DNA from 2 places in the Extibacter sp. GGCC_0201 genome. Region 2 is predicted to be linked to the other one. Evidence: a T-box and tRNA genes for the amino acid it is inferred to sense, from the RefSeq annotation. Region 2 holds a T-box; the other holds one or more tRNA genes.
What was found. The T-box of region 2 lies ahead of HJV72_RS15015 (valine--tRNA ligase). A T-box ahead of a tRNA ligase gene usually reads a tRNA of that ligase, here a tRNA-Val.
Positions count from the first base shown of each region.

Region 1 (12,571 bases), on a different contig from region 2:
ATAAAGCTCCCCACGCAAACATTTAATTTGAGTATATGGAATAACGGGTGAGATTACAATAGCACGATTGTTGGTTTTTTTTGCACATTTGTGTGTTATCATTTGTACAATCTTGTATTTCGCAATACTGTCTGCTACATTTAAAGGCAGAGCAACAGGGTGTGAACAATTGAATATCAATGTGGAAAAGGAGCTGCAAGATTGTCTATGAAGTCTATGGAAGTCGAAGTGATTCGAAGCGCTGAAGATTTGGAAATGCTGTCCCCTTTTAAAGTGGACAACAACTTGTGGGGAACAACAACTGTCCCGGAAACATATGGGTATCTCGGATTTATCCCGGATGACGGATTCTATCTGAAGATGGTATGCAAGGAAGCAGATCCGCTTAGGAAGTACAGGGATATGAATGCGCCTGTATATCGTGACAGTGCCATGGAAGCCTTCTTTCTGTTTGAATCGGAACGGGAGCGGTACATACAGCCGACTTATCTGAATTTTGAGGTGAATGCCAACGGCGCTCTGCTGGCGGCATATGGTAAGGAGCGCATATACCGCACTTATTTTGCGAAAGAAGAACATCAGGAATTTGCTTGCAGTACACAGATAGAAGAAGACCGGTGGAGCGCGGCGCTGCACATACCGGTTTCGATTCTGGAACATATATACGGCCCCCTCTGTCTGGAGGCCGGCAGTACATTTACCTGTAATTTCTATAAGATATCAGAGGCGGCTGAAATAGAGCACTATGCCTCCTGGTCTATGATAGAGACGGACGTGCCGAGCTTTCATCTGCCGGAATACTTTGGAACCGCTGTGATATCCGAGGGGCGAAGGAGCCGCCGGCAGGACTAGAAGCTGCCCTCGGCCATTGCTTTTATAGAAGAGGCGTATTCGGAAGGCGTCATTCCCGTCACCTTTTTAAACTGCCTGGAAAAATAATGGATGGAAGTGTAGCCAAGGTGTTCGGATACCTGCGTGAAGTTCATGCGGTTCGTCCGTATCATTTCCTTGGCTGCATCGATCTTCATCTGAGAAAAATACTCGATAATGCCGAGAGCGCTTCTCTCCTTGAAGATTTTCTGCAGCTGAGAACGGCCGATGAGGTTATCGCGGCAGATCTGTTCTATCGTCACGTGTGAACTGATATTGCTTTCGAGATAGTCGACGACGCGGTTGAATATTTCATTATCACTTCTATTTTTGGTCGTCTTCTGGGGTGCGGCCTTGGGCAGCTTCTTGTCAAATATGATTGGATTGGAATATCTTCTTATTATATGTATAAGGAACTGTTCCAGAAAGAGCCGGATGAGCTGTTCAGAACCGAACATGTCGGATTCCTTCTGAGGCATGTTCTGCAGATAAGGATCGTCCAGCCTGCAGTCAAAACAGCGGCGAGCTTCAATTATAATAGAAGCGAGGAGATTCCGCTCCGTCTCGTCAATTTTCAATATGCGTTTTTTGAAAAAGCGCATGGCTTCGTTGCGGCACTGGAACGATATAACGACAAGGTTAGGAGCAGAGTCCCCGGTCGCTTTTACATTATGAAATTCGTTTGGCTGATGGAATGCCACATCGCCCTTCTTCAGCACGGTAAACGAACTGCCGCCCGTCACGCCTACCTCTCCTTTGTCCACGCAGATAAATTCCCAGAAGTCATGTGATTCCCCTTCGAATGAGAAATCGCTCATATATTCAAAGTAGTGGATACTGTATATCTTGCCGACAGATATAGAATCTTTCAATTCAACTCCGTTATATCCCATAATAATCCCCCTGTTTTGTGTGTTTTGTAATATGAATGATGTAGATTTTTGTCTAATCTTACTAATATTATACCTCTTGTTTTGTGAAAAATCAAAACTAAAATGCGGATAGTGCAAATTAAGAGGATTTTAGGACAAAGATTTTTGTGCATATTTGTAATACAATAAATCTAGACACAAAGTAATCTTTATAGGAGGTAAAGTATTATGAAAAAAAGAGTTTTGAGCGTATTATTGTGCGTAACAATGATCGCTGCCATGGTTGTCGGATGTGGCAAGAAGTCTGATGGCGATGGGGGAGACAAAGGTGGAAAGAAACTTGTTTACTGGGCAATGTGGAGTGAAGGCGAACCACAGGCGAAGGTAATCAAATCCGCTATTGAGAAGTATACGAAGGATACAGGAGTAGAAGTTGACGTACAGTTCAAAGGACGTAATGGACAGCGCGAAGGCCTGCAGCCTGCATTGGACGCAAAGCAGCAGATTGACCTGTTTGATGAAGACGTCAACCGTGTAAATGGTTCATGGGGCAAATACCTGCTCGACCTGGAAGACCTTGCAAAAGACTTTGAAGCCGAGCACGGCAACGAGACGCTGTACAAGATCGCCCGCAACGCATATGCACAGAACAACGACGGAGACGAGACGCTGCATTCTATTCCTTATCAGCCATCGATCTTCGGATTCTTCTACAACAAGACATTGTTTGACCAAGCCGGCATCGAAGCAGTTCCTACGACATGGGAAGAGTTAGATGCTGCATGCGCTAAGTTAAAGGATGCAGGTATTACACCTATTACAGGCGACACTACATACATGACATCTTTCATGGGATACCACCTTGGACGTTACCTTGGACAGGACGGCGTGAAGGCTCTCGTTGGAGACCCGGCTGTTGCTGATAAGGTTGAATCAGGCGATATCGAGAAAGTATCCTGGGAAGATGAGAAAGTAGTTCAGGCTGCAAAGGATATCGAAGATTTCGCAGCGAAGGGATACTTCTCCAAGAACATAGCTTCCAACATCTACCCGGCAGGACAGAATCAGGAGTTCGCTCCTGGTGAAGCTGCAATCATCCTCTGTGGTTCCTGGCTGCCGAACGAAATCAAGGTCGGAGAAAATGCTGAGGGCGATGACAAGGTTGAAGTGGCAGACGACCTGACATGGGGTTACTTCAACTATCCATCTGTGAAAGACGGAAAAGACGACAGCACAGCAAACAACATTGCAAACCAGGTGCTGGCAATCAACAAAGATTCTAAGATGACAGAAGAAGCTTTTGAACTCATCACATATATCACGGCAGGAGATGCTGACAAGCAGATGACGACGGACGCTCTGTGTATCCCGGCAGACAAGGCTAACGCAGATGCATGGCCGACAGAACTTACAGAAGTGAAGCCAGGGTTCGACGCTACGACGACATACTATGACTGGGCTGTAGGCGCAGAGAACAATGGAGACCTTACACCGGTTCTCAACGAGAACGTTGTGAAGCTCATGGCAGGAAGCATGACAGCAGATGATTTCATCAAATCTTGCAAAGAGGCATCTGGACAATAGGCCCTGTGCGGTTGACAAGAACAGAAGTTAATAGGTAATATATATATGGTGGCATGGCGTCATACGCTGCCACCATATTTTTTAAGACAAGGAGGTTGTCTGATGAAGAAAAATAAAGGAATGATTGTGGGGTTCCTCGCACCGGCCGTTATTATCTTTCTCATTGTATTCCTGTACCCGATTGTCCGTACGGTAATGATGAGCCTGTATAAGATAGAGGCCGTGACAGACACCATGGACTTATGGACATTCGTAGGAGTACAGAACTACCAGAAGCTTTTTACGACGGCTATTTTTAAGACGGCCATGATGAATATTGTGAAGATATGGCTTATCGGCGGTATTATCGTAATGATCGTATCGCTGTTCTTCGGCGTAATCCTTACAAGCGGCATCAGAGGGAAGAAATTCTTCCGTGCCATCATCTATCTGCCCAATATCGTCAGTGCGGTCGCACTGGCTACGATGTGGCTGCAGTACGTATACAGCCCCAAATTCGGACTTTTGAAGAGCGTGCTGGATGCGCTCGGGTTACATAAGCTAGCGGAGACGCAGTGGACTGCCCCGGAGAATGTATTCTGGGCCCTGCTGCTTGCATACTGCTTTGGTATGATTGGTTACCATATGCTGATCTGGATGAGCGGCATCGAACGTATCAGTCCGGACCTGTATGAGGCTGCCACGATTGACGGGGCCAACAAGCCGCAGCAGTTCCGCTACATGACACTCCCTCTGCTGAAGGGCGTGTTTAAGACAAATATTACGATGTGGACCGTCAGCACGGCTGCCTTTTTCGTATGGTCACAGCTGTTCTCCTCTGTTACGGCCAACCGGGCCACGATAGTGCCGGTACAGTATATGTACATGCAGATATTCGGCGCGGGCAACGCAGTGACAGAACGTAATGCAGGATACGGTGCGGCAATAGGTATTATCCTGTGCCTGTGCGTAGTTCTTGTATTTACGGTATGTAACAAGTTCATCAAAGATGACGATCTGGAATTCTAGGAAGGAGGAGCGGTCATGTCTAAGAATAAAGAAAAGAAAGTTAGAGAGAAGATTAACTGGAAAAAAGAAGCAAAGCTGGCTCCGGGCTATATCGTCATCATTTTGTGGGTATTATTTACACTGATGCTGCTTGGCTGGATTATAGCGGCCAGCCTGTCTACCACCGGAGATATATTCGCGGGGAAGGCGCTGAAGTTCCCTTCCGGGCTTCATTTTGAAAACTATATCGAGGCGTGGGGGTCCGGAGGTGTTGCTACCTTCTTCATGAATTCCCTGATGTACTCTATCGTATCCTGTATCCTGCTCATACTGATCTGTGCGCCTGCGGCATATGTTCTGGCGAGATTCACGTTTCTCGGAAACAAGATTATCCAGACCGGGTTCGTATCGGCGATGGGCGTACCGATTACGATGATTGTGCTTCCGCTGTTCTGCATCGTCGCGAATATGGGCATCCTGAACAGTATCGTGGCGAGCAAGGCGACACTGATGTTTTTGTATATAGGCATTAACATACCATATACGACTATATTCCTGCTGACGTTCTTTGCGAATCTTTCTCGTACATATGAGGAAGCGGCGGCTATCGACGGCTGTCCTCCGACGAAGACATTCTGGAAGATCATGTTCCCGATGGCACAGTCAGGAATCGTGACAGTGACGATATTCAACTTCATCAATATATGGAACGAATACTTCCTGTCCCTCATATTTGCAAACAGCGACGCCCTGCGTCCTGTAGCCGTAGGATTATATGGAATGCTTCAGTCCATGCAGTACACAGGCAACTGGTCAGGCATGTTTGCCGCCGTCGTCATCGTGTTCCTGCCGACATTCATCCTTTACATCTTCCTGTCGGAGAAGATTATCGGCGGCGTTACCGGTGGTATCAAAGGGTAATTGTTACTGTTGAATTAGAAAAGAGCTTGGAGGAAAGACAATGAATAAACCGGTATTGGTCATCATGGCGGCAGGAATGGGCAGCCGCTATGGTGGATTGAAACAGATTGACCCAGTAGACGAAGAAGGACATATCATCATGGACTTCTCCATGTTTGATGCCAAGAGGGCTGGATTTGAGAAGGTCATCTTCATCATCAAGAGGGAGAACGAGGCTGACTTCAGAGCGGCTGTCGGTGACCGGATGGCGAAGTACATGGATGTATCCTATGCCTATCAGGAGATTGGCAATATCCCGGACGGCTACCAGGTTCCGGAAGGGCGTGTAAAGCCATGGGGAACGGCTCACGCTGTCTTAAGCTGCATCAATCAGATAGATGGTCCGTTTGCGGTCATCAATGCAGACGACTACTATGGACAGGAAGCGTTCCGGCTTATCTATGACTATCTGGCATCCCATGAGGATGACGATAAATATCGTTACACTATGGTTGGTTATGAACTTGGCAATACGGTAACGGATAACGGGCATGTGGCACGTGGCGTATGCGATATGAACGAAGATGGCGAGCTAAAAGCCATCCACGAGAGGACCCGCATTGAGAAACGGGACAACGGAATCGCCTACACAGAGGATGACGGCAAGACGTGGGTGAACGTACCCGCTGATACGACGGTGTCCATGAACATGTGGGGATTTACGCGTAGCATTCTGGAGGAAGTCGAGGCCGGCTTCCCTGCATTCCTGGACGAAGGGCTTAAGGTCAATCCGATGAAATGTGAATATTTCCTGCCGGCAGTAGTAAGTGATCTGCTCGGTGAGGGCAAGGCCACGGTCGCGGTGCTTAAATCTGCGGATAAGTGGTATGGTGTTACCTACAAAGAGGATAAGCCTGTCGTCATGGCAGCGATAAAAAAGATGAAAGAAGATGGCGTCTATCCGGCTCATCTCTGGGAGGAAGCATAATGTCACAGATAACAAGGGAGCAGCGTGATGAGGTGATTGCGCATTTCCAGTATGAAGGTATGCTGGTGGAGGAAGGCCCATATGGAAGCGGGCATATCAACGATACGTTCCTGCTCGTGTTCGAGATTGCCGAGATGGGGCAGATTAAAGTGATCCTTCAGCGGATGAATAAGGACGTGTTCGAGAAGCCGGTGGAGCTTATGGAGAATATCCTTGGAGTTACGTCCTATCTCAGGGAACGGATTATCGAAAACGGCGGCGACCCAGAGCGGGAGACGCTCAATGTGATACCGACCGTTGACGGGAAACCATACTATCTGGATTCCTGGGGCGACTACTGGCGGTCCTATAAATTCATCACAGACGCCACGAGCTATGATCAGGTGGAGAAGCCGGATCATTTCTACCAGAGTGCGGTTGCTTTTGGCAACTTCCAAAGGCTGCTGGCGGATTATCCGGCAGAGACGCTACATGAGACGATCAAGGGCTTCCACGACACGAAGGCCAGGTTCGCGGCATTTAAAAAGGTAGTGGAAGAAGATGTGATGGGCCGGGCGGCGTCTGTACAGGAAGAGATCCAGTTCGTGCTCGACCGGGAGGAGATTGCAGATTACTTCTGCGACCTGCTCGCCAAAGGGGAGATTCCGCTCCGGGTAACGCACAATGACACGAAGCTGAATAATATCATGATTGACAACAAGACCGGGAAAGGCATCTGCGTGATTGACCTGGATACGGTCATGCCAGGACTGGCCATGAATGATTTCGGTGATTCTATCCGTTTCGGTGCCAGTACCGCGGCAGAGGATGAGCAGAATCTTGACAAAGTATCTTGCAGCATGGACCTTTTTGACTTATATGCCAGGGGGTATATCGAAGGATGCGCAGGAAAGCTGACCAAAAGAGAGATAGAGCTGATGCCGATGGGGGCCAAGACGATGACTTACGAGTGCGGCATGCGTTTCCTGACAGATTATCTCCAGGGAGATACCTATTTTAAGATACACAGGGAAGGCCATAACCTGGACAGATGCCGTACGCAGTTCAGGCTGGTTGAAGATATGGAGAAGAAGTGGTATACTATGCAGGACATCGTTAACAAGTATAGCAACAGCTAGGAGGCAGAACATATGGCAAAAATATTGATAACAGGCGGTGCTGGCTACATTGGCAGCCATACGGCGCTGGAACTGCTGAACGAAGGTTACGAAGTAGTCGTATATGACAACCTGAGCAATTCTTCCAGAGAATCGGTAAAAAGAGTGGAAGAGCTGACAGGAAAGAAGATTGCATTTTATGAAGGGGATGTGCTGGATGAGGCTGGACTCGAGAAGATGTTTGGCGAGCAGAAGGTGGATGCTGTCATCCACTGTGCTGCGCTCAAAGCGGTAGGAGAATCCGTACAGAAGCCTTTGGAATACTATCACAATAATATAACCGGTACGCTCAGCCTCATGAAAGTGATGAGGAAGGTGGGGGTGAAGAACATCGTGTTCAGTTCCTCTGCAACAGTGTACGGAAGCCCGGAAATCATACCGATTACGGAAGACTGCCCGAAAGGACAGTGTACAAATCCCTATGGCTGGACGAAGTCTATGATGGAGCAGATTATGACGGATGTGCAGAAGGCGGAGCCTGAGTGGAATGTCATTCTCCTGCGTTACTTCAATCCGGTCGGTGCCCACAAGAGCGGCCGTATCGGGGAGGATCCCAAGGGTATCCCGAACAACCTCATGCCTTACATCTCACAGGTGGCGGTCGGCAAGCTCGACAAGCTCGGCGTCTTCGGAGATGACTATGACACGCCGGACGGGACCGGTGTCCGGGACTATATCCATGTCGTAGACCTGGCGGTCGGCCACGTTAAGGCGATTCAGAAGATATTCGACAAGCCGGGGCTTGCGGTATACAATCTCGGAACCGGCAAAGGGTATTCTGTCCTTGACATGGTCAAAGCGTTCGCCAAGGCGAGCGGCAAAGAAGTGCCTTATGAGATCAAGCCCCGCCGTGAAGGTGACATCGCCATGTGCTATGCAGACCCGAAGAAGGCAAGAGAAGAGCTTGGGTGGGAAGCGGAGCACGGTCTGGATGAAATGTGCGAAGACACATGGAGATGGCAGTCCATGAATCCGGACGGATATAGAAGCTGAAGGAAATAATATCAGACAATGAAGCGGAAGCCTTAGGGCCTCCGCTTTTATAAATTCAAATAAAAAAATGGAGACAACAGGACTTGAACCTGCGACCCTTCGCACGTCAAGCGAATGCTCTCCCACTGAGCTATGTCTCCATGATAGTATTATATCAATAGAAGGCTGGAAAAGCAACATATAATATAGCAGGTGGTGAGAAAGGATGGGAGCGGACGGCTCCCTCCTACTCGATTCCGACGTCACCGTGAAGCATCTTTATATATCTGCTCGGCGACATGCCCGTGGATTTCTTGAATATCTGACTAAAATATTGCGGATTGTTTCCACAGCCTACCATATCTGCCACATTCTGAATGGAGTCAAGGTCGGAGGACGCCAATATCTCCTTTGCCCGTTTTATCCTCATGTCCGTCAGGTATCGGGAGAATTTACAGCCGGTTTCTTTTAAAAATCTTTTGCTTAGATAGTCAACGTTCATAAACAGGTAATTTTCTGCAATCCATTTCAGTGAAAGTCCAGAATCGCAGATATGTGCCTCCACGTATTCCTGTATCTTGTGGCTGATATCGCCGGTATATCGCTGTGAGTGATATTCTTCAAAAAAGCAGGTAAGCTGCTCATCTAACAGCATGGCGATTGCACCGCAGTCTTTTTCCTTTTCCAGCTTTATGAGAAATTCAGCGGCATCCACCATATCAAAAGAGCGCAGCCTGGCGACAGAAAAGATAATCACTGAGGCCGCAAGCTGTTTTAAAAAGTCGGCGTCAGAGAGGGAGGCCAATGTACTTTTGAGCTCCAGATATGCCTGGGTGGAGTCCGGCTTTTCCGGCGAGTATACGGACGCCGTCAGCCGCTGTACCTCCTTGATGATATTCTGGTAATTGTAGATGGACAGCGTATTGCTGCCCTCTGTGAAATATAGGATCTCATATTTTCTTATGTGGGGAATAAGCTCTGTCAGCATATCCGCAAGGCTCGGGCAGTGATCGTGCCTGTACTTGATGGAGACGGCCTGCTCTAATGCGACAGAATCGAGAAACTCATATATCTGTTCCAGATTGTCGTTTACCGACTTAAAGAAGAATATCATCGTGTTGTATACATAGATGATATGGAATGTAATGCCGGGGCAGGATCTGTCGCGGAAATGCTGTAGCTTATCCAGCAGTATGGGATGGTTTTCCGGTGTTACAAAATAAATATAAAATAACTCATAAGATATATTGTCAAAATCAATGTAGCGCTTGTAGTTTGAAAAAACATAAGAAAATTCTGCATTTGTCTCCTGGCTGAGACTGTCATTGATAATGCCGACCATCAGATTCAGATTCATATTTCTGGCGATAAAGTTCTGCGGGGGGCTATCCTTGGATGTAAGATAATTGGCATAATCCTTCTGTACGTCCCGCAGGCTTTCTATAATCTGCTCCTCGTTGCAGGGCTTTAACAGATAATGTCTGACGCCGTACTGCATGGCTTTTTTGGCATATTCAAACTCCCCGTACCCGGATAGAATGATAAACTGCGTATCTTTGTTGACCGCGTGTATACGTTGAATGAGGTCGAGGCCTGAGAGTCCGGGCATCTTGATATCCGTGAGAACAATCTCCGGGTATTCGTCCAGAATGATATTGTAAGCTTCTATTCCGTCTTTCGCAGTTCCGATGAGCTGAAGGGAGAGGGAATCCCAGTCAATCAGGTCCGCTATAGTCTCGCGTATGATTTTCTCATCATCTACTATCAATACTTTCAGCATGCGTTCCTCCTGGTATTATGATTCTTGCCACGGCGTGCTCTTCGTCCCTGTTAAAGAGAATCAGGCCATAGCCGGTTCCGTAAGTAAGCTGGATGCGTTTGTGGATATTCAGAAGCCCGATGCCAAATCCGTGCGGGGTGATGAGGCCATTTTCGAGCTTCTCGAGCAGATCAGCTTCAAACTGGGAACCGTTATTGATGACATCTATGGTAATCGTGTCATCCAGACGGGCGCCCTCCAGCCTTATATGACACACCTCGGTGCTTTTTTCCATCGCGTAGTTGACAGAATTTTCTACGAGCGGCTGTATCGTAAAGTGAGGCAGGGAAATATCAAGTATGCCGGGCTCCACTTCCTGGGAGTAAGTCAGCCTGTCCTCAAAACGGATGCGCTGGATTGTCAGGTAGCACTGTACGATCTCCAGCTCGTGGCTCAGAGTGAAGTTCCGTGTGCCGGAACTTAAGGTTTCCCGCAATAGAGTTCCGAGCGCCTCTACCATGGAGGATATATCCTTTTCGCCGATTGCCTTAGCCCGCCAGTTCACCGCCTCCAGCGTGTTATAAAGAAAATGAGGATTGATCTGGTTTTCCAGCGCCTTCAACCTGGCGTCTTTGGAAAGGATTTCATTGACATAGTTCTGCTGTATCAAGTCCTGTATCTTCATGGTCATCTGGTCAAACTGGTTGTGAAGGACGCCGATCTCATCTATCCTGCTGCTGTAATCGTAGCCGATATCAGGCGCTTTCGATTCATCTTTCCCAAAGGCCTTCATCTTATTTACAAGACGCCGGAAATCTTCGGTCACAGAACGGATCAGCATTCTGGACAGCAGGATTGCAATGAGCACGGATACGAGGATGATGGCCAGCGCAAGCAGCATGGTAAAGCTCAGAGTCTGAAAGATGCGGTCATAGGGTATCAGGCAGATATAATCCCAGGACGTGTTCTTGATCGTTCCCTGCACCGCAAAATACCTGTCTGAATCGACAGTAACAACTCCGTAGTCCGAACTTAGCTGACGGTTTATGTCCTTGAGCTGTTCTGAACTGATGCCGTCGGAATGATAGAATTCCGAACCATTTTCCAGCAGGGCGTACTGTGTCTCTTCCGACGGCAGGACGGAACGGGTCGAAGAACGAATCAGCCGGTTCATGTCCACACATACGACGACAGTGCCGAGCCTGTGGAAATTCATCTGCTCCACCCTTCGGGAATCACGGCCGAGAAAGAGTCCGTAGGAGTTGCAGTAGTCTGTGACAGCACACGGGTACCCCGATACATTATTCGCCGCAGCAATCACTTCCTTGTGAACCTGTTCGGGTACGGAGGAGCTTTGGGCCTCATAGCTTTGTACGACTCCGCCTGGATAATAGAGATTGATATAGCTGATGCTGTTGTTCTTGTATGTGGAATAATAATCTGCCAGCAGTGTTTCCAGAGCATTTTCCGCATTGCCGATCCGGATCTCGGATTCCTCATCATTCAGGGTGATCAGGTTCTTGCGTATATTTGAGTTAGAGACTATGGCACTTGTCATTGATTCTATATTGGATATTTTTCTGGAGATATCCTCGGCGCTGTAGGTTAAGGAACCGGCAAGGGCCTGATACAGCAGTTTGTTGCTTGAATTTAATACCATAGTAATACCTGCAATGGAGGAAGATATCATAAGCAGCATTACAATTAATATGATGCCTACGATCTTAGTCCCAAGCTGCAGATTAGAGATTCTGTCTATCATTGCTTTTTTATTCTTCATCGTAAATATCTCCATGTCCGTGTGTCAACAATACTTATTATAATGTATATAAGCCGCAGGAAAAAGGCCTGAATCAAATAGAACGGAATTTTAGAAAAACAAGACGGAAAAGTTTATATCATATTGAAAATAAAGCCTCTATAATGTGCTTATGCAAAAGAAAACAAATGTAAGGAGGAATGAAGATGAAAAAATTGGTATCAGTATTATTGTGCTTGATGCTGACGGCTGCAATGGTGACAGGATGCGGGAGCAGTGATGCAGGTGCAGGAACCGGGGGCAAGAGTACGAAGGAGACAAAAGAGACGGGGGAGGAAAAGACCGCAGACCCGGAGGAGTATCAGGTTGTCATGGTCGTAAAGCAGAGCGATTCATGGTTCGATGACATGGCTACAGGCGTAGAGCAGTTAAAAAAGGATACGGGACTGAACGTCTCAGTCCAGGTTCCGGAGACGGGAGATGCCGCAAGCCAGATCTCTATTATGGAAGATCTGATTGCACAGGGAGTAGATGCAATCTGCGTCGTTCCAAATGACCCGGAGGCGCTTGTGCCGACGATCGAGAAGGCGAGGGAATCAGGTATCGTGGTAGTTACACATGAAGCGCCGGGTATTGCAGGTGATGTGGACCTGGATGTAGAGGCCTTTGTAAATGAGGAGTTCGGCAAGCTGTTTGGAGAAAAGCTGGCAACAGCCATGGGCG
Region 1 is NZ_JABFCH010000006.1:29,083-41,653, forward strand. It holds gene HJV72_RS05605 (carbohydrate-binding family 9-like protein) at 208-852, shown strand; gene HJV72_RS05610 (AraC family transcriptional regulator) at 849-1,763, opposite strand; gene HJV72_RS05615 (ABC transporter substrate-binding protein) at 1,971-3,326, shown strand; gene HJV72_RS05620 (carbohydrate ABC transporter permease) at 3,429-4,334, shown strand; gene HJV72_RS05625 (carbohydrate ABC transporter permease) at 4,350-5,234, shown strand; gene HJV72_RS05630 (nucleotidyltransferase family protein) at 5,275-6,201, shown strand; gene HJV72_RS05635 (phosphotransferase enzyme family protein) at 6,201-7,319, shown strand; gene galE (UDP-glucose 4-epimerase GalE) at 7,332-8,351, shown strand; tRNA gene HJV72_RS05645 (tRNA-Val) at 8,420-8,491, opposite strand; gene HJV72_RS05650 (response regulator transcription factor) at 8,578-10,110, opposite strand; gene HJV72_RS05655 (sensor histidine kinase) at 10,085-11,869, opposite strand; gene HJV72_RS05660 (autoinducer 2 ABC transporter substrate-binding protein) at 12,055-12,571, shown strand, end outside.
Region 1: it encodes a tRNA-Val, which carries the amino acid that the T-box ahead of HJV72_RS15015 (valine--tRNA ligase) is inferred to sense. The anticodon was not compared.

Region 2 (12,571 bases):
ATAACATAGTTCGTATTGTAGAGATAACGGCCTTTCAGGTCTTCCGCTTTCAGCCCCATCGTCGGAAGATGGTCACCGTAGAATACGACCACTGTCGGTTCCCCTCTCTCTTCGATGGCCTTTACGAGGTCCCCCGCAAACTGATCCATCTCATACACCTGGTTCACATAGTATTCCCATTTATTTTTCAGGCCTTCGTCTTCAATACCTTCCACCTTGATCTTCGGATTTTCAATTATCTGTTCTTCCGGATAATCCCCATGGCCCTGCACGCTGACACCAAACACAAAGTCCTGCTGTTCTGTCGTATCCATGGCATCCATAATGTGCTGGATGAGGATATCGTCTTTTGCCCATCCGTTCTCTGTCGTCTGCAGGATATTCATGAACTCTTTGCTTGTAAAACTGTCAAATCCGATATTGTTAAATACATTTGCCCTGCTGTAGAAATTTCCCCCGTTATTGTGCAGCGCATGAGACCCGTAACCGAGAGCGGCCAATGCAGTGGCGGCACTTTCGGCCGTCTGGTTCTTAAGCACCGTCTTATACGGATACTCGCCGGGGCCAAAATACCTGAGGTTCATGCCTGTCAGCACTTCAAATTCCGTATTCGCCGTACCTGCGCCCACGGACGGCACTTTAAAGTAGCCGGAGGAATAGTTCTTGTACATGGCATGTAGGTTCGGGCTGGCATCCTCGGATGTAGTAAAGAACTCTGCATCTGCCACGTCAAAATAGGATTCCAGCTGTATAAAGATGATATTCGGCAGCTCCTCTTGCGTACGGCCGGTCTCGTTTTTGGTAATTTCTCCATTATTGCTTATCTTTTCAATCGTCTTCTTATTGTAATCGTTCGGCTCATTGATGCCCGTATTGAACACGCTCGCCATAAAGCAGTATGGGAAACCATAATCTTCGTAAGCAAATGCTATATTTCCGAAATACGTCGATACGACTCTCTTTTCTACCGCAAGATTAGAGAAAAGCCCATATGCGGCAAAGCATACGATTATGCCAAGCAATGCCCATACATGATGGACCTTGCCTTCGAACTGCCCGCCGCGTTTCCACATGGACACGACCCAGATGACGACGGATGCGATACCGATGATCAGGACGACAAGCTCAAATCCGTTAAAATAATTGTTGATAAGACTCAGACCATCCTTTGCCACTTTCAGATCCTGCGCGTTAAATGGCGTGACCCGCTTAAGCAGCATATAGCCGTTGGCCACTCCAAGAACGAGCCAGAACACGCTGATTAAGATTCTGACAAATACTCTCCTCCTGAACAGGTACACGATAGAAAACGTTATGAATATCATAAATGCATTGTAGAAAAATACCATAGGCGTACCTGTCATATAATCCAATGCTTCAAACAGGGAATGCCTTGATATCGCTTCAATCACGAGGTTGAGGAAGCATGCAAGTATCACATGTAATAGAAGGGAGAAGCGGTTCATAAACTTATACACCGGCTTCATCTTCCTTGCAAAAGCGCTGTTGCGGCGCTGCTCGATAATCATGGCACGCCTTTCCTTTCTGGCCTTCCAGTAAGCTTTGGCGTCTTCCTTATTCATATTTTTCAATTTATGAAATGTACCCTTTATATCAGGTTTTTTTATCTGAATCTTCATATTATCCCCTTATGGCTGTCTGGCTTTCAATCCTTCCAGCCTTTCTTTTACCTGTTCTAACATCTGCTGATATTTTACAAGCTTATCTTTTTCCTCCTGGACCTTTGCCTCCGGAGCCTTGCTCATGAACTTCTCATTGTTCAGCATCCCTGTGGCACGTGCGATTTCTTTTGTAAGCCGTGCCTCTTCCTTTGTCAGACGTTCTGTTTCCTGTTCAAAATCTACAAGCTCATTGAGCGGAACATAGGCAATTGCATCCGGCACGACGACAGAGACCGCATCTTCCGCGATACCATCTTTGTTATGCTGAATGATAAAGTCGCTTGCACAGGACATTCTTATAATAGAATCCTTGAGCATGTCAAGGCCGCAGCACAGCTTTTCGTCCTCGCTCACAACGTAAATCTTCGTTTTCCTTGCCGCAGGCACATTCATCTCTGCGCGGATGTTTCGCACGCCGGAAATTATCGCTTTCAGATGCTCTGCCACGTCCTCTGCCTCCGGATAGTTCCTGTCTTCCCGGTACTTGGGCCATGTGGACCTCATCAGTGACTCCTCCTCAGGCACAAGCTTGCCATAAATCTCTTCTGATACGAAAGGCATAAACGGATGAAGAAGCTTAAGCGCATCTTTCAGCACAGTTTTCAATACCCACAGCGCAGCATTGGCTGACTCCGGCTCTTCCTGTGCACGGTAGATTCTCTGCTTCGCAATCTCAATATACCAGTCGCAGAATTCGTCCCAGATAAAATCATAAACCTTCTGAAGCGCAATACCAAGCTCAAACTTATCCATATTTTCCGTCATGTCGTGAATCAGCCTGTTACACTTGGATAAAATCCATCTGTCGCCGGGCAGAAGTTCAGACACTTCCGGCTCTTTTATCTCTTTGCCTTCGATGTTCATCAGAATAAAACGCGACGCATTCCATACCTTATTGGCAAAGTTACGGCTCGCTTCTACTCTTTCATTATAGAAACGCATATCGTTGCCCGGTGCATTTCCTGTCACCAGCGTCATGCGGAGCGCGTCTGCACCATATTGGTCGATAATCTCCAACGGGTCGATACCATTTCCAAGAGATTTGCTCATCTTACGTCCCATCGAATCTCTCACAAGTCCGTGGATGAATACGGTATGGAACGGCGATTTGCCGGTATGCGCATACCCGGAGAACACCATCCGGATAACCCAGAAGAAGATGATGTCATATCCTGTCACTAGCACGTCGGTAGGATAAAAGTAATCCAGGTCTTCATTCTTCTGCGGCCAGCCAAGTGTGGAAAATGGCCACAGCGCGGAACTGAACCACGTGTCAAGCGTATCCTCATCCTGTGTGAAATGTGCGCTTCCGCAGTGCGGACAACCTTCCGGCCTCTGCCTTGCCACAACAACTTCACCACAATCGTCACAGTAATAGGCCGGAATCCTGTGGCCCCACCAAATCTGGCGGGAGATGCACCAGTCACGTATATTTTCAAGCCAGTGCAGATAAATCTTGTCAAAACGTTCCGGAACAAATTTCAGCTCTCCCGTCTTGACTGCTTCAATGGCAGGTTTTGCCAGCTCTTCCATCCTTACGAACCACTGCTGCTTGATAAGCGGCTCTACTGTCGTATGGCAGCGGTCATGAGTGCCTACATTATGGGAATGGGGCACAACTTTGACGAGGTAGCCCTGTTCCTCAAGGTCCTTTACGATTCTCTTTCTGGCCTCATACCGTTCAAGGCCTGCATATCTTCCGCCATTTTCGTTGATGGCAGCGTCATCGTTCATGACATTGATTTCCGGAAGATTGTGGCGCTTGCCGACTTCAAAGTCGTTCGGGTCATGAGCCGGTGTAATCTTTACGGCGCCTGTACCAAACTCCTTGTCTACATAGTAATCTGCAACAATCGGAATCTCCCTGTCTACAAGCGGGAGCAATGCCGTCTTTCCAACGATGTCTTTATATCGCTCGTCATCCGGATGCACCGCAATCGCGGTATCTCCGAGCATCGTCTCCGGACGTGTGGTCGCTATTTCAAGGAATCTGTCTGTACCGACAATCGGATACTTCACATGCCAGAAGGAACCGTCTTGTTCCTCATGTTCAACCTCTGCATCCGAAAGGGAAGTCTTGCAGACCGGGCACCAGTTGATGATTCTGGAACCTTTGTAAATATATCCTTCTTCATACAGTTTGATGAATACTTCCTCTACTGCCTTGGAACAGCCTTCGTCCATAGTAAACCGTTCTCTGTCCCAGTCACATGACACACCGAGCTTCTTAAGCTGCCCTTCTATCGTCCCTGCATATTCATCCTTCCACTGCCACGTACGCTCTAAGAACTTTTCTCTTCCAAGCTCTTTCTTATCAATGCCCTCTCCTTTGAGCTGGTTCGTAACTTTAACCTCTGTGGAAATAGCGGCATGGTCCGTCCCCGGAATCCAGAGTGCATTATATCCCTGCATTCTTTTATAGCGGATAAGGATATCCTGCAATGTGTTATCAAGCGCATGTCCCATATGCAGTTTGCCGGTAATATTCGGTGGCGGCATCACTGTTGTAAATGGCTTCCTGCTTCTGTCCACTTCAGCATGAAAATATTTGTTTTCACACCATTTTTCATATAATTTCGGTTCAATCTCTTTCGGATTGTATGTTGTTTCCAGGTTCTGACTCATAGTTTCCTCCTCATACTCCTTTGTAAATGTTTCACACTCTTTTCACAATTCGGGGCAGGTAAAGGATGCCAGGAAGCACCCTGCCAAATAAAAAATCACCCCTTACCAGCATGTAAAGGGCGAATTGAAATCCGCGGTACCACCTTCATTGTACAGAAGAAACTGCTTCTATACATCTCATCATATTCGCTAACGGGAACGACTCCGGGATGGTCTACTTGCCCTTCAACCAACCGGCTCCAAAGCTACCTTCCGTCACTCCTACTTGAAACCATCTTCCAGCCCGTGGATGGTCCTCTCTTGCAAGGGTGGTGCCGTACTCTTCTTCTTCAACGCCTTTATCTTAATAAACTAATGAATATCATAGCCATCTAAGCCTGGTTTGTCAAGGTGTTTAGAGGATTTTCAGAATATCTTAAGGAGTTAAAAATATATGGTTTTCAACTTGTCAATCTTGTGTTATAATCATGCCATGGGGTATTGGCGCAGTTGGGAGCGCGCTTGAATGGCATTCAAGAGGCCACGGGTTCAAGTCCCGTATACTCCACTTCCGGCAAAAATCATTAAGAACCCGCAATCCTTTCAAAACAGAGGGATTGCGGGTTTTCTGTATGCAGAACTTCTATTCTGTATATGCCGTAAAATATGCAGTTATGCAACACGGCGCAACATGAAGTGCAATATAGAAAATGGCCTTGCCCGCCCGGCCGTCATTTTGTGCCAGCGGTGAAGGAAAAACTGTTTCCAGGCTCCCTATATGGTTAGACTATAGTTTTGCAAGAATTATCCGTGCATTTATGCTGTACTTGGAGGTAACTGCAAGGTGAAGCCAACCACAGTATGACCATCTGGAGGAGTGTAAGCTACATTTACATCAGCCTGTCCTATAATAGCGATTTCATAAGATCCTATATTTTTTGTTTCAAATCTTAGTTTGCTATTTAAAACCTCTCCCTGCCGGTTGTCCAGCGCATAGCCTTCTTCCATCGTCTCAAGGTTGTTCTCGATATTTACCGGGCCTGCCGGTCCCCGGTCTCTCTTGTCACCTTTCGGGCCCTGAATTCCCTGTAATCCTTGCGGTCCCGTCTTACCTGTCTCACCTTTTTCGCCTTTTGGTCCTTTAAATCCTGCAACGCCTGGGTCGCCTTTTGGACCTCTGGCCGGCACCTGCGTGTCAGATTCTCCTATGTGCCAGTTGCCATTTTCACCGATGTAGATTTCCGGTATAAAGCTTGTTGTCTCTTCCATATGTATGTCCTCCTTGTTATTTGGTAGCTATATCCTGTCAAAAACAATTGGAACAAGAAGGGACAATATGGTAATTTTTTTCTTTTTCTAACGGTAATCCAGATATAAAAGACCTTTCTACCACGTCTACCCCCGTCTCAGAGCATCCCCCATGACTTCAGAATATATAGCCAGCCGGTAAGGGAAAATGCGCTGAAAAACGTTGTCAGCATGATAACGCTTGATGACAATATTCCATCGTGTCCCATATTCTTTGCCATCACGAAGCAGCTTACCGTCGTTGCAGACCCAAGCATGACAAGTATTGCGACCAGCTTCTCCTCCCGGAAGCCCATCTGAATGGCCACCGGCAAAAATAAAGCGCAGAACCCCACCAATTTTAACACGGCGGCAGTAAGGGCCGGCCTGGCTTTTGCGAAGGCCCTGTGGACATCAAAAGAGGCCCCCATCGCCATCAGTCCCATGGGCGTTGCCATTCCCGAGATGCTTGTAACCGTTTTTTCTACGATATGAGGCATCGGAATCTTAAGTGCAGACCATAACAGACCTGCTGCAATACCGATGATGATTGGATTTGTAACAATCCCCCGCAGTGTCATCCTTACCACCTTGCTGCTCAGCTTCTCACGTCCCGGGCAAAAAACAGACAGCATAGCAACTGCCATAACATTATATAGCGGCACGCTTCCAATAATCATGAGCGGCGCCATCCCTGCCGTACCGTATATATTCTGAATAAACGCTATTCCCAGAAGTGCCGCACTGCTTCGATAGGATGACTGTATAAATTCTCCTTGAATCGTTCTATCCTTCCACAAAAATGAGACAGCTGCAGATATGGCTATGCTGGCGACAGTTGCCAGAAGACAAAACAGAACAAACCTCGTATCCCAGACCTGGCTGAAATCCACCGTAGCAAGGTCATGAAACACAAGTACCGGAAGTGGGACAAGAAATACAAACCGGTTCATTTTCTCTGCAAAAATGTCATCAATCCATCCGATATATTTGAGCAGCAGCCCCAGAAGCATCAATATAAAAATAGGAACTGTCGCATTTAAACTAAAAATCAAATTATCCATGGTACCTCCCTGACCAGGCTGGGGACACCCAGGATTTAGTTGGGGACGGAGGTTTTTTAATTTTCCTCCGTCCCCAACTACGTTTTGCCGTGTCCCTCTTTAGAGAAATAATTTTTTGTATATATTGTAATCTTCGTTTTTATACACATTTATCACCACTCGTTCCACATTGGATGTGGATAAGTATTTATCAATCACGTGGATAGCAGTTTCTGCTGCCAGCTTATTTGGAAAATGGAATTCTCCTGTCGAGATGCAGCAGAATGCGATAGATTTCAGATTGTGTCTTTCTGCCAGCTTCAGGCAGCTTTTGTAGCAAGACTTCAGCTGTTCTATCTGCTGATCTGTTACCTTTCCCCCAACTATCGGTCCTACCGTATGTATGACATGGCTGGCAGGCAGGTTATATCCGCCCGTCAGCTTTGCCTTTCCGGCTGGCTCTTCGTGTCCCTGCTCCTCTATTATCTGTGCACATTCGTTGCGCAGCTGTAGTCCTGCCGCTGAGTGGATAGCATTATCGATACATCCATGGCACGGGACGAAGCATCCCATCATCTGAGCGTTAGCCGCATTGACTATTGCATCTGCCCTGAGCCTGGTGATGTCACCTTGCCAGAGGATGATCCGGTCTGCATTTTTTATCTCAGTACATGGATATTCGTCTCCGATTACCGGTAGCTTCCTGACATCTACGACCCCTTTTTCTTCCAATTCCTCCTGCAGCAGTTCATCCTGTACTTTTATAACCTCTGGAGGTACCGGCCCTGGAAACCGGACGTTCATCAAGCTTCTTAGGAGCCTTCTCTTCTCCTGCATGTCAACAGGTTTTGGAATAGACGCATAGCCCGTATTTTCCGCGAGAAGCTGTTCAATTAAATACTCTATCTTGCCTTCTCTGTTCATAAGCCACCTCTTATCTTCCTATATATATTGCTTTATGACCGAATATGCCTCGTACAGTTCTTCGTAGGACATCCTGCAGTTTGCCGGGCTTGTAGACGGCAGCGCAACCGCCTCGATTCCTGTCTTCGGCATGCAGTACCGCTTATACAGCTGTGCCGCCTTCGTGCCTGTCGTAAAAACTGCCTGTATCGGAGCATGTTTCAATATGATGTCCAAATCGTTTGCCACAGGGTTGCGGATGCTGCTGTCATCCGCGCCTTTTATGTCGCAGCCCGCCAGCACATCCCACACTGCAATCTTATATTTCAGGGCAAATGCTGTCTTTTCCTCTTTCGTCTGCGGCTGCGGGGCCCCGCATACATCTGGGAGCACTTTCCAGAACCGGTTCCTTGGATGTCCATAATAGAAGCCGACTTCCCTGGATTTAGGGGATGGCATTGTGCCAAGCATCAATATACGGGATTGCTCATTGTAAATGGGCTGAAAATTATGAGTAATATATTCCTGCTGCATCTTCCTACCTCCTGTCTGTACAAGGTCAGCTGGCAGAGGAACACAAGGTTAATAGCTGCCAATCGACGCCAATCATTCATACTATACAGCATCACGCTTGGCTCGTCAAACAGCACGGTGTAAATTCGTGAAATCTTAAACTTTTGTTGAGTAAACATACTCATTATGCTATAATTCATACAAACGTACTAATCACAAAGGTATATCCTGAGTGAAAAGGCGCACAGAAAAGTTCGATATAACAAGGAGATACTATTCTCTGACGAAGGTCTGCGCCTATAGGTGCAGATTTTTTTTATTTCCTACGATATTTATCCAGAGGTGATATATGAGAGAGCTCATCGACAAGCTACAGGAAAATAAGGCTTTATCCAAATACGAATGGACCGTATTAATCGAAGGTCGGTCGCCAGAACTCGCTGAGTATCTGTTCCAGCAGGCGCGCAGCGTACGCCACAAGTATTACGGACATGACGTGTATGTCCGGGGACTGATTGAATTTACCAATTACTGCAGAAATGACTGCCTTTACTGCGGTATTCGTAAAAGTAACCTGAAGGTGTCCCGATACCGGCTGTCCAAGGAGGAGATACTCTCCTGCTGCGAAACAGGTTATAGCCTGGGGTTTCGCACTTTCGTACTTCAAGGTGGGGAAGATGCCGGTTATGACGACTCCAGGCTGTGCGGCATCATATCCGCTATAAAGACAGGCTGGCCAGACTGTGCTATTACTTTATCTGTCGGGGAGCGCAGCTATGACAGTTATAAGGCTCTCCATGACGCTGGTGCAGACCGTTATCTTCTCCGTCATGAAACATACGATGCAGAGCACTACGCAAAGCTGCATCCGCCTCTGTTGAAAGCGGCAGATCGTCAGGATTGCCTGTGGAACCTGAAAAAGATTGGTTACCAGGTGGGAACCGGCTTCATGGTTGGCTCGCCTTACCAGACTGCCGGGCATCTTGCAGAGGATATGCTGTTTATAAAGGATTTAGATCCGCAGATGGTTGGCATCGGCCCATTCATTTCCCACCGTGACACGCCATTTGCCGGACAGTCTTCCGGCACGCTGGAGCTTACATTATTTATGCTCGGTCTACTGAGGCTCATGATTCCCAAGGTGCTTCTCCCCGCCACGACAGCACTTGGAACGATTCATCCAAAAGGGCGGGAACTTGGAATCCAGGCCGGCGCAAATGTTGTCATGCCGAATCTGTCTCCTACGACTGTCCGGAAAGATTATGCGCTCTATGACAATAAGATCTGTACCGGCGATGAAGCTGCGGAGTGCAGGAACTGCCTGGAGCGCCGTATGGAATCAATCGGATATCACGTAGTTACCACTCGTGGTGACTCACTGAATATATAACTTATAAATCTTATAAAATAATGGAGGTAATGTACTATGTATGATGTAAATTCAAAACATGCGGATGATTTCATCAATCACGAGGAAATCCAGGAAACACTGGCCTATGCCGATGAGAACAAAAACAACCATGCATTAATCGAGTCACTTATTGAGAAGGCAAAGCTTAGAAAGGGGCTGACTCACCGCGAAGCTTCTGTTCTGCTCGCATGTGAAGATGCGGATATGAACGAAAAAATCTTCCGTCTGGCAGAACAGATTAAAAAGGATTTTTATGGAAATCGGATTGTTCTGTTTGCCCCGCTCTATCTTTCCAACTACTGCATCAACGGCTGTACATATTGTCCATACCACATGAAGAATAAGCATATTGCCCGCAAGAAGCTCACACAGGAAGAAATCCGCAAAGAAGTCATCGCCCTGCAGGACATGGGGCATAAGCGGCTTGCCTTAGAGGCCGGAGAAGACCCTGTACGCAACACGATGGAGTATTATCTCGACTGTATCAACACCATTTACAGCATCAAACATAAAAATGGCGCAATACGAAGGGTAAATATCAATATCGCCGCTACCACGGTTGATAACTACAGGCTGTTAAAAGAAGCAGGAATCGGCACCTACATCCTCTTCCAGGAAACATATCACAAGGAAAGTTATCTGCAGCTTCATCCAACCGGTCCAAAGCATGATTACAACTATCATACGGAAGCCATGGACCGTGCGATGGAAGGCGGTATTGATGATGTGGGCGTCGGCGTATTGTTCGGCCTCGACAAATTCCGGTATGAATTTGCCGGACTACTCATGCACGCTGAGCATCTGGAAGCTGCGTTCGGAGTCGGCCCGCATACAATCAGCGTACCACGCCTGAGAAATGCAGACGATATCGATGCCGATGCATTTACAAACGGCATTGATGACGACACCTTTGCAAAAATAGTTGCCTGTATACGAATCGCTGTACCTTATACCGGTATGATTATCTCCACACGTGAAAGCCAGAAAACGCGTGAAAGAGTGCTCCATCTCGGTATCTCGCAAATCAGCGGAGGTTCCAGGACAAGCGTAGGCGGCTACTGCGAACCAGAGCCAGAAGACGAGAAATCCGAACAGTTCGACGTCATTGACAACCGTACCCTCGATGAAGTCGTACGCTGGCTTATGGAGATGGACTATCTGCCAAGCTTCTGTACCGCCTGTTATCGCGAAGGCCGTACAGGCGACCGCTTTATGTCTCTGTGCAAGAGTGGGCAGATACAGAACTGCTGCCATCCAAACGCCTTGATGACGCTGGAAGAATATCTGATGGATTACGCATCACCTGAAACGAAAGCCATCGGAGACAAATTGATAGATAAAGAAGTCTTAAACGTTCCAAATGAAAAAGCACGGCAGGTCGTACTCGAGAACCTTCGCCTCATACGCGAAAACAACCGGCGAGACTTCCGGTTCTAAATATTTGGGGACGGAGGTTTTCTAAAAAAACCCCGTCCCCAATTAAAATATCCCTGTCCCTTTTTCAATTCACTATGTCCCTTATGGAAAGGAATAATATATGAGCTTAAACAGTACCCCTTCTTCCGAACGTATCCATATTGGTATCTTCGGAAAGCGCAATGCTGGCAAATCCAGTATTATCAATGCTCTTACCGGGCAGAACCTGGCAATCGTATCAGATGTAAAAGGTACGACAACCGACCCTGTTCTCAAGGCAATGGAGCTTCTCCCACTCGGCCCCGTCGTTATGATTGACACACCTGGACTTGACGACGAAGGCGATCTGGGCGCTCTCAGAATACAAAAAGCCTATCAGGTATTGAATAAAACAGATATTGCAATACTTGTGGTCGATGGAACTGTCGGAATGACCAAAGAAGACCATGCCATTTTAAATCGTATAAAAGAAAAAGGAATACCTTCCATCGTCGTTTTGAATAAGGCAGACATCGCTCTGCCAGGACAGTTTACGGATGCCCCCTCACTTGGGCTGGCCCCAGAGGATTATTTTATGTGGGTGAGCGCCTCTGATATGAGTAATATATTTGAGTTAAAAGAACTTATCGCTACACTTGTCCCTGCAGATGACCCTAAATTAAGAATTGTAGGCGACCTTATCGAGCCTTCAGACTTCATCATACTAGTTGTTCCAATTGATAAGGCGGCGCCAAAGGGACGCCTCATACTACCTCAGCAGCAGACCATACGCGATATCCTGGAAGCTGATGCTGCTGCCATTGTCATAAAAGAAAATGAATTATCCCACACCCTTTCATCTCTTGGGAAAAAGCCGGCTATGGTAATTACAGACAGTCAGGTATTTGGAAAAGTATCAAAAGAAACACCGGATGATATTCCACTCACCTCGTTTTCAATCTTGTTTGCAAGATATAAAGGCAGTTTAAGAACAGTAGTAGACGGCGCCAGGACTTTAGGCACACTGGAGGATGGTGATACAGTCCTTATCGCTGAAGGATGTACACATCACAGACAGTGCGACGATATTGGCACCGTAAAGCTGCCCCGACTGATTCAAAATTACACAGGGAAAAATATCAACTTTGAGTTTACAAGCGGCACCGAATTCCCAATTGACTTATCCACATATAAGCTGGTTATCCACTGCGGTGGCTGTACCTTAAACGAACGTGAAATGAAATACCGACTGAAATGTGCAGAAGATGCACGATTACCAATAACGAACTACGGAATTGCCATAGCACATATGAATGGTATACTAGAGCGGAGCATAGAAATATTCCCAGAATTATAAAAAGGGACACCCTATTTTTAATTAGGGACGGAGGAAAATTAAAAAACCTCCGTCCCTAATTTGTCCCCAATTTCTTCAGAACTTCTAAATCTTGCCGTAAAATTCTTTATAAATTCTTCAGAAATGCTACAATACATCTTTATTTCTTTTCGTTACAATATTCATATCAAATTAAAACATTATCTTTTCCTAGGGGGGATTTTGATATGAAGACAATGGCAAAGAAAATTGAAAGCACTGTTTTATCGCTCAGTCCATTTACTGAATTAAACTATGAACGTACGTATTCTGTTGATTCTTTAATTCTTATGTTTTTCGCATTCTCTGGAATCGGCTGGATTTGGGAGGTATTTTTACATATCATTGAAGATGGCAT
Region 2 is NZ_JABFCH010000024.1:31,236-43,806, reverse strand. It holds gene HJV72_RS15020 (LTA synthase family protein) at 1-1,640, opposite strand, end outside; gene HJV72_RS15015 (valine--tRNA ligase) at 1,650-4,307, opposite strand; T-box leader at 4,420-4,649, opposite strand; tRNA gene HJV72_RS15010 (tRNA-Ala) at 4,782-4,854, shown strand; gene HJV72_RS15005 (collagen-like protein) at 5,103-5,555, opposite strand; gene HJV72_RS15000 (AEC family transporter) at 5,693-6,637, opposite strand; gene HJV72_RS14995 (protein-ADP-ribose hydrolase) at 6,737-7,540, opposite strand; gene HJV72_RS14990 (DNA-deoxyinosine glycosylase) at 7,559-8,053, opposite strand; gene hydE ([FeFe] hydrogenase H-cluster radical SAM maturase HydE) at 8,382-9,422, shown strand; gene hydG ([FeFe] hydrogenase H-cluster radical SAM maturase HydG) at 9,459-10,880, shown strand; gene hydF ([FeFe] hydrogenase H-cluster maturation GTPase HydF) at 10,981-12,195, shown strand; gene HJV72_RS14970 (putative ABC transporter permease) at 12,402-12,571, shown strand, end outside.